Regions from separate parts of the Ruminiclostridium herbifermentans genome, predicted to be linked through region 2. Evidence: riboswitches for the same ligand, from Rfam matches in the RefSeq annotation. Region 2 holds a riboswitch; the other holds the start of a gene.
What was found. Region 2 has a riboswitch for thiamine pyrophosphate ahead of thiT (energy-coupled thiamine transporter ThiT). Riboswitches for the same ligand answer to the same signal wherever they lie in the genome.
Positions count from the first base shown of each region.

Region 1: it holds a riboswitch for thiamine pyrophosphate, as region 2 does, so the genes downstream of both, thiD (bifunctional hydroxymethylpyrimidine kinase/phosphomethylpyrimidine kinase) here and thiT (energy-coupled thiamine transporter ThiT) in region 2, are expected to answer to the same signal.

Region 1 is NZ_CP061336.1:117,066-120,954, forward strand. It holds gene EHE19_RS00495 (ABC transporter permease) at 1-279, shown strand, start outside; gene EHE19_RS00500 (PLDc N-terminal domain-containing protein) at 415-612, shown strand; gene EHE19_RS00505 (histidine phosphatase family protein) at 808-1,746, shown strand; TPP riboswitch at 1,912-2,008, shown strand; gene thiD (bifunctional hydroxymethylpyrimidine kinase/phosphomethylpyrimidine kinase) at 2,230-3,021, shown strand; gene thiM (hydroxyethylthiazole kinase) at 3,347-3,889, shown strand, end outside.
Region 2 is NZ_CP061336.1:1,900,547-1,904,435, reverse strand. It holds gene uvrA (excinuclease ABC subunit UvrA) at 1-248, opposite strand, end outside; TPP riboswitch at 826-934, shown strand; gene thiT (energy-coupled thiamine transporter ThiT) at 1,126-1,674, shown strand; gene spoIVA (stage IV sporulation protein A) at 1,932-3,410, opposite strand; gene EHE19_RS07925 (NAD(P)H-dependent glycerol-3-phosphate dehydrogenase) at 3,758-3,889, opposite strand, start outside.

The sequences.
Region 1 (3,889 bases), 1.8 Mb from region 2:
GTGTTTATAACAATGACTACTTTTTTTAGTACGATAGCATCAAATTTGACAGTAGCAGGGATATGTTCATTTCTTGGTTTCACAATAATTAACCTTACTGGTTACATTGAAAAAATAATTGGTTATTATACACCAGCAACTCTTAAGGGCAATCAGATTTTATTAGTAAGAAAAGGTTGGTATGCTATAAATAATTTGGCACCTGTTTATTGTTCTATATTATTAATTGTTGTATTTATAGCATTAAGTATACTATCATTTAGAAATCAAGAGATGTAATCATAATAATCAATATTGAGTTTTATTATTTTTATGAATGAGTAGATTTATTTATATCAATTTGGTAATATACTATCATAGATTTAGACATATATGTTTACATATTTGGAAATACAATGTATTGGAGGGAAAACTATGCCTTTTGACATTAAATTAGTAATACCTTATTTAGTAGTAGAAATTATTCTAAAGATATTTGCATTAGTAGATTTATATAAGTGTGATATTCAAAGATTAAGATTAGGAAAGAAGTTTATATGGGTGCTCATCATTCTATTTATAAATATATTTGGACCAATCGGCTACTTTATTTTTGCAAAAAAGAATGATTAATTAGGACTGGTTTTAGATGCTCTGATGAAATTACAAGATTATGAACTTTTTAAGTTAATAATAGAAATTTTGGGTCTAGAAACAGCTGACTAATATACGTTATAATTTTACGGTATTGATTATATAAGGGGAGGTTCATAGTCCAGATGGTACATTATTTAAGTTTGTACCTAGTATGGAATATTGATTTTAGCAATGGTTACAGAAATTTGTATAGTACGTCATGGTGAAACTGATTGGAATACAAAAAAAATGATTCAAGGAAGAGAAGATATTGAATTAAACAAAAATGGAGAAGAGCAAGCATATTTAGTAGCAAAGCATCTAAAAAAATTTCAATGGGATGCTATAGTGTCAAGTCCTCTTAAAAGGGCATTAAATACTGCAAAAATTATTGGTGAAAGTGTTGGAATAAATGAAATAACCACCATAGACGATTTTATAGAAAGAGATTTTGGAAAAGGTTCAGGGATGACACTTGAGCAGCAGAAACAGATTTTTTCAGATGGTATTATTCCCGGTAAAGAAGGCGATAATGAATTGGCTGAAAGAACCAGAAGAGCATTGGATTACATAGTAAAAGAATATGAGGGGAAAAAGATTATTATTGTTTCTCATGGAGCAATGATAAAATCCATACTAAAATTTGTTTCAGACAATACAATTGATACTGGGACTACAATTATAAAGAATGCTTGTTTAAACCTTATAAAATATGAAAATGGCAAGTGGCAGGTTGAGTTATATAATTCAGTTGATTATTTGAATTCAGCAGTAAATAGTGCCAAAAATTATTATCTTGGTAAAGAAGGCTGTCAGAAGATGAATTGTGCTCAAGCTGTACTTTGTGCATTTAAAAACCAATTTGAAATAAAGGAAAATACCATTGATGTATTTAGGAGTTTTGGTGGTGGTAATGCGCCAGAAGGAATGTGTGGTGCCTATTATGCAGCAAGGTACATTTTACAGAACTGCTCAGCAGAGAATCAATTATCTGAATTAGAGAATTACTTTTTAAAGCATGCTGGAGATTTAAAGTGTAAAGAAATAAGACAAGGTAGAAGGCTCTCTTGTGTCGGCTGTGTTGAAAAAAATTCGGAATTTTTGGTTGATTATCTGGAAAAAGAAGCTTAGATTCCGCTTCTTCCACTTATGCAAATTTGTAAAGTTAACTCCGCTGCTTATGATTTTAGGATGGAAATAATTTTTTCAATTAAGCATCAGTAAACTATATACTCATAACGCAATAATATGCTTGACATTATAGCATAGTACGAATATAATGCTATTAAATTAAATAATTTTGTGCAGGGGAACTAATTAAGTTGAGAAGACATTGTCTGACCCTTTGAACCTGTCAGTTAATACTGTCGTAGGGAGCATTTATTTAGAAATAATGTGGTGCCTATTCTCTAGGATAGGCACTTTTTGTTTATTATTAATTTCTTTTAAATAAATGATAGAAATATGAACCATTCTAATTAAAGTTCTTATTCTTTCAATAATCCCTTGATAAGCTTGATCATAAAAATGAATTTGTGAAAGTTGAGATAGTTAAAACATACAGGTAAATATTGAATTAGTCGCCTTGCCACAATATAAGGGAGAAAACCATATATGAAGACAGTTTTAACAATAGCAGGCAGTGACTGTAGTGGTGGAGCGGGAATTCAGGCGGACATCAAAACAATTACAGCACATAAGCTTTATGCAATGAGTGCTATAACGGCACTTACAGCTCAAAATACAACTGGTGTATTTGGAATTATGGAAGTACCAGCTGATTTTTTAGAAAAACAATTAGACAGTATTTTCAGTGATATTTACCCCGATGCTATTAAAATTGGAATGGTTTCAAGCAAAGGATTAATAGAAACCATAGCCGCTAAATTAATTAATGAAAATGCAAAAAAAATTGTATTGGACCCTGTTATGATTTCTACGAGCGGCAGTAAGCTTTTGGCTGATGAAGCTGTAACTGCTTTAGTAGAAAAGCTTATTCCTGTTGCAGATATTATTACGCCCAATATACCAGAAGCAGAAGTGCTGAGTGGAATACATATAACAAAAGCGGAACATATGGTTTATGCTGCAGAAAAAATAGCACAGAAATACAGTGGTGCAATTTTGATAAAGGGTGGGCATCAGCTAAATGATGCAAATGATTTGCTGTATCATAAGGGCAAGTATCAATGGTTTTATGGGGAACGAATTGATAATGATAATACGCATGGTACAGGCTGTACGTTATCTTCTGCAATAGCAAGCAATATGGCTATGGGCTACAATATGGCGGAATGCGTTAGCAATGGGAAAAAATATATATCAGGTGCCCTAAAAGCAAATTTGAATTTAGGCAAGGGAAGTGGTCCTCTAGACCATACCTTTGGAATTAACTCAAAAGTATAGTTGGTGCTTACATGGTACACTTTCGAGTCTCAAAAAACGCAAGCGTTTTTTGCTGATGTAGGTGCTATTTACATAAATGATGTGCTTTTGAGTTCATAAATGCTTTAGTTGCTTTCCACATTCACCATCCATGGTTCATTTAGTGTGATAGCAAAAAATTTAGAGCTTTCTGAATAATTGTAAAAAATACACCCATAAACATACATGAATACTACCTTGGTTGTTTGGTGAGTATTAAAATTGAACAGATAAATTAAATCTCAAGGGAGGTGCGAGGTTCATGTCATTTTGTAGTTTTGTGCAGCTGTGAGACATGAACATATATATGTTTACAAAAATTTTTGATAATATAAATAATAAACACCCACTGGTACATTGCATTACCAATTATGTAACTGTAAATGATGTGGCAAATGTACTTTTGGCTTGCGGGGCTTCGCCCATTATGGCTGATGATGTGAAGGAGGTTGAAGAAATTACTTCTTTATGCACGGCTTTGAACATCAATATTGGAACACTCAACAGCAGAACTATTAACTCTATGCTTAAAGCTGGCAAGAAGGCAAATGAACTTTCTCATACAATTGTGCTAGACCCTGTTGGAGCAGGAGCATCAAGCTTTAGAACCAATACAACCTTTGATTTGCTGGAAAATATAAAATTCAGCGTCATTCGTGGAAATATTTCTGAGATTAAGACAGTAGATAAAGGCAGCGGAACAACTCAGGGAGTTGATGCTAATGTCAGTGATGCGGTTACGGAATTAAATCTGGATGAGGTTGTTGCTTTTTCAAAAAGATTAAGCAAAAGGACAGGAGCAATTATTGTTATAACAGGAGCAATTGATATTGTTGCAAACAGTGAAAAG
Region 2 (3,889 bases):
GGCGATAATCCATCTATATAATCTATGTCTGGCTTCTCCATTTGCCCTAAAAATTGTCTGGCATATGATGATAAAGATTCAACATATCGTCTCTGACCTTCTGCATAAATTGTATCAAATGCTAATGAGGATTTCCCCGAACCACTTAATCCGGTAATTACAACAAATTTGTCTCTAGGTATCTCAACATCAATATTTTTGAGATTATGCTCACGAGCACCCTTAATAAAAATATTATCTCTAATCATTTGCTCACCTTTCTATTCAACCCAGCTTCATCATTAAATTATTAACAGTCACGGGTTTGCTGAATTTTGAAACTATTTCAATAATAAATTTTGACTGATCAAATTAATAAAAAATATTATGAAGATTGAGTTCATTATCCGTATTATTAAAATTTATATTATAAATTTGCATTTTTACTAGCCACGCCATAATACCTAAGTTCAGAATAAAATTTTTCGATTATTTTTCGATTATAGAAAAATTTTATTTCATCAGCGGTATTTCATCGTGTTTGGTTGTACGTATTCTCATAAGCTGACAACCTAATCAGCTCCTTCAACTATAGAAGTTGGAGAATAATCAATTCGCTTACCACGATATATTATATCAAATAAAAATACCAATGCAAACATTTGTTCGTTTGATTTTTAGAATTTTTATTGATATTTATTTAGTTAATTGATATAATAGCCATTGGAAGTTGGTATATTCAAAACTTATTTATTTTTGGAAATTTTTTTAATATGTGGCCTTTTGATTAATAATAGCCTTAAAAAACATGAAATATAACTAACTTTCATCAATTATTACAACTAAATAAAATTCGGGGAGCTGAAAATAATTCGGCTGAGATAAGTATGTTTTACTTAAAACCCATATACCTGATCTGGATAATGCCAGCGTAGGAATGAATAATGAATAATATGTCATACTGCATTTTCATACTGGTATGACTTTTTTTATGCTTTTATGTATACTATGCTTCTTACTTTTTTATTTAGTAAGCTTTAGAAGTATAACTAAGCTAATTCATTAAATATTTTTTAACACTAAAAGTCTTATTTCAGTCTATTTATTTTTATATTTTAAGTTATCTGTATTAAAGGAGGAGTTATTATGAAAAAAATGTCTACTAAAATGTTGGTAGAAGCAGGAGTGTTGATTGCTCTTGCAATGATTTTGAGTTATGTAAAGATTTATGAGTTTCAAAACGGTGGGTCTGTGACTTTAGGAAGCATGATTCCCATTATTATTTTCGCTATCAGATGGGGCAGCAAGCATGGCGTTCTGGTAGGTTTAGTTTATGGATTTCTTCAGTTTGCACTAGGAACAAAGTTTTCCTATCATCCTGTTGGTATTTTCCTTGATTATATCTTTGCATTTGGTATGCTTGGATTCGCAGGTCTATTTAGGAAGAACATTTTTACAATGATAGCCAGCGTTTTTATAGCTATGATTGGAAGATTTACTTTTCATTTTATCTCGGGAGTTTTTTTATGGTACATGTACGCTCCTGAAGGAATGAATATATACCTCTATTCACTTATCTATAATGGAAGCTACATGCTGCCTGAATTTTTCATTTCTTCTGTACTGGTTGTTGCCCTTTATAAACCTTTAAAGAGATTTATAGAACAGAATAATGTGGCAACAGTTAAAATTTAATTTAAACTAGTTATTACATTTGCTTTCGAATGTACTTAAACAAAAACATAAGAAATGCGGAAAAGGTGCCATAGCAACATTTCCGCATTTCTTATATCCATTCTTAGGTTGCGTCCCAATCGGGATACACATCAATATGATTTATATATTATTTAAATAAGTTCCTCAATTTTAAACTTCAAAGGTTGATTAACTTTTAATACTATTAGGCATACTTGTTTAAATGTGGTGAAAGCTATAACTGCTTTATTATATTTCTACAAAATTATGCAAATTAAGCCGCCGCTGCCCTCATTAATTATTTTCTGCAGTGTCTCCTGCAGCTTCATTTGAGCATCCTCAGGCATCCTAAATAGTTTGTTCTGCAAGCCCTCCTGCACTAATTCATGTAGAGATTTTCCAAATATATTTGATTCCCAAAGCTTAGTAGTATCATTTTCAAATTCTTTTAACAAATATGAAACCAACTCTTCAGATTGCTTTTCAGTTCCTACCATTGGCGCTATCTCAGTCTCTATATCCGCACGAATCATGTGAATTGAAGGTGCACTTGCATGAAGCTTAACCCCATATCTATTGCCTTGCTTGATTATTTCAGGTTCTTCTAGAGTAAGTTCATCCATTTGAGGAGAAACCATTCCATAGCCCTTTACTTTTACTTCATGGAGAGCATACTCTACTCTGTCATACTCTTTTTTGATTCTTGCCAAATCTTTAATCAAGCTTATTAATTTGTGCTCACCCTCAATTTCCATTCCTGATTCTTCACTTAAAATTCTATATAATAAACCATCAACGGTTGATAAATCAATTAATACAGTACCCTCACCTAAACTAACTTTGTCAATAGTGGCCCTTTTACAAAAATCATAATTTTCAAAGGAACTCACAGCAGATTTTATTTCTCTAATTCTGCTTGTAGAACTGAAAGTATTTCTTATTGATTCAATTATTTCACTTTTTAGCCAATGAGAATCATCAAGAGCTTCAACCCATCTTGGTATATTTATGCCTATTTCTGATATTGGGAACTCCTGCAATATTTTCTCCATTATAATATCAACATCATCAATTCTCATTTGCAGACAGTCCATTGCTATTACTGCTACTCCATACTTTTGTTCTAACTCATCACGTAATTTCAGTGTTTCTTCACTTCTTGGACTGGTTGAGTTAATTATTATTACGAATGGCTTGTCAATTGACTTTAATTCACTAATTACTCTCTTTTCTGCTTCAACATAATCTTCTCTTTCGATATCTGCAATGCTTCCATCTGTTGTAATTACAATACCGATTGTTGAATGTTCATTAATTACTTTTTTCGTTCCAATTTCTGCTGCTTCCTCAAACGGAATTTGATAGTCATACCATGGCGTAGATACCATTCTTGGAGCATTATTTTCCAAGTGACCCATAGCACCCTTCACCATATATCCCACACAATCAATCATCCTTACTTTCATTTGTACATTTTGATCAATAGATATTTCAACTGCCTCATTGGGGATGAATTTAGGTTCAGTAGTCATTATAGTTCTTCCAGATGCGCTCTGTGGAAGTTCGTCTATAGCCCTTTCCTTTTGATATGTGTTCTCTATGTTAGGAATAACCAACAAATCCATAAATCTTTTTATAAAAGTTGATTTCCCAGTTCTAACAGGTCCCACAATACCTATATAAATATCCCCTTGAGTTCTTTCAGCTATCTGCTGGTATATATTGAATTTTTCCACCCTAGAACCCTCCCCTATATTGCTACATGCCCTATTGGGACTATGCATATTTGTCTTGTTCAATATTAAATATATGTACGAAATAAGTTAATATTACAAAAAAATAAAAAACTCAAAATTTTTATCATGAGTTTTTTATTTAATAATAATCATTAATAATCATTCAATTTTATTAAAATCACATTTATTAAAATCACAATTTAAATCTAATGCTATTCAGCTATTAATAATATACAGCAAATTCCTTAAAAAGCTTATAAACTATATATTATGATAATCTTATAGCTAGATTTCTTTTTAGATTGAATAATATCGCAATAATAGCTTTTTAAATTAAAGCTATTATACTATTGCATTTCATTCTTTTTGTCCCTTGTCATCAAATCTCCAACTGCTTTTCTAGGATCCTTTCCTTTATATAAAACATCATAAGCCTCATTAGTTATTGGCATAGATACTCCTAGTCTTTTTGCTAATTC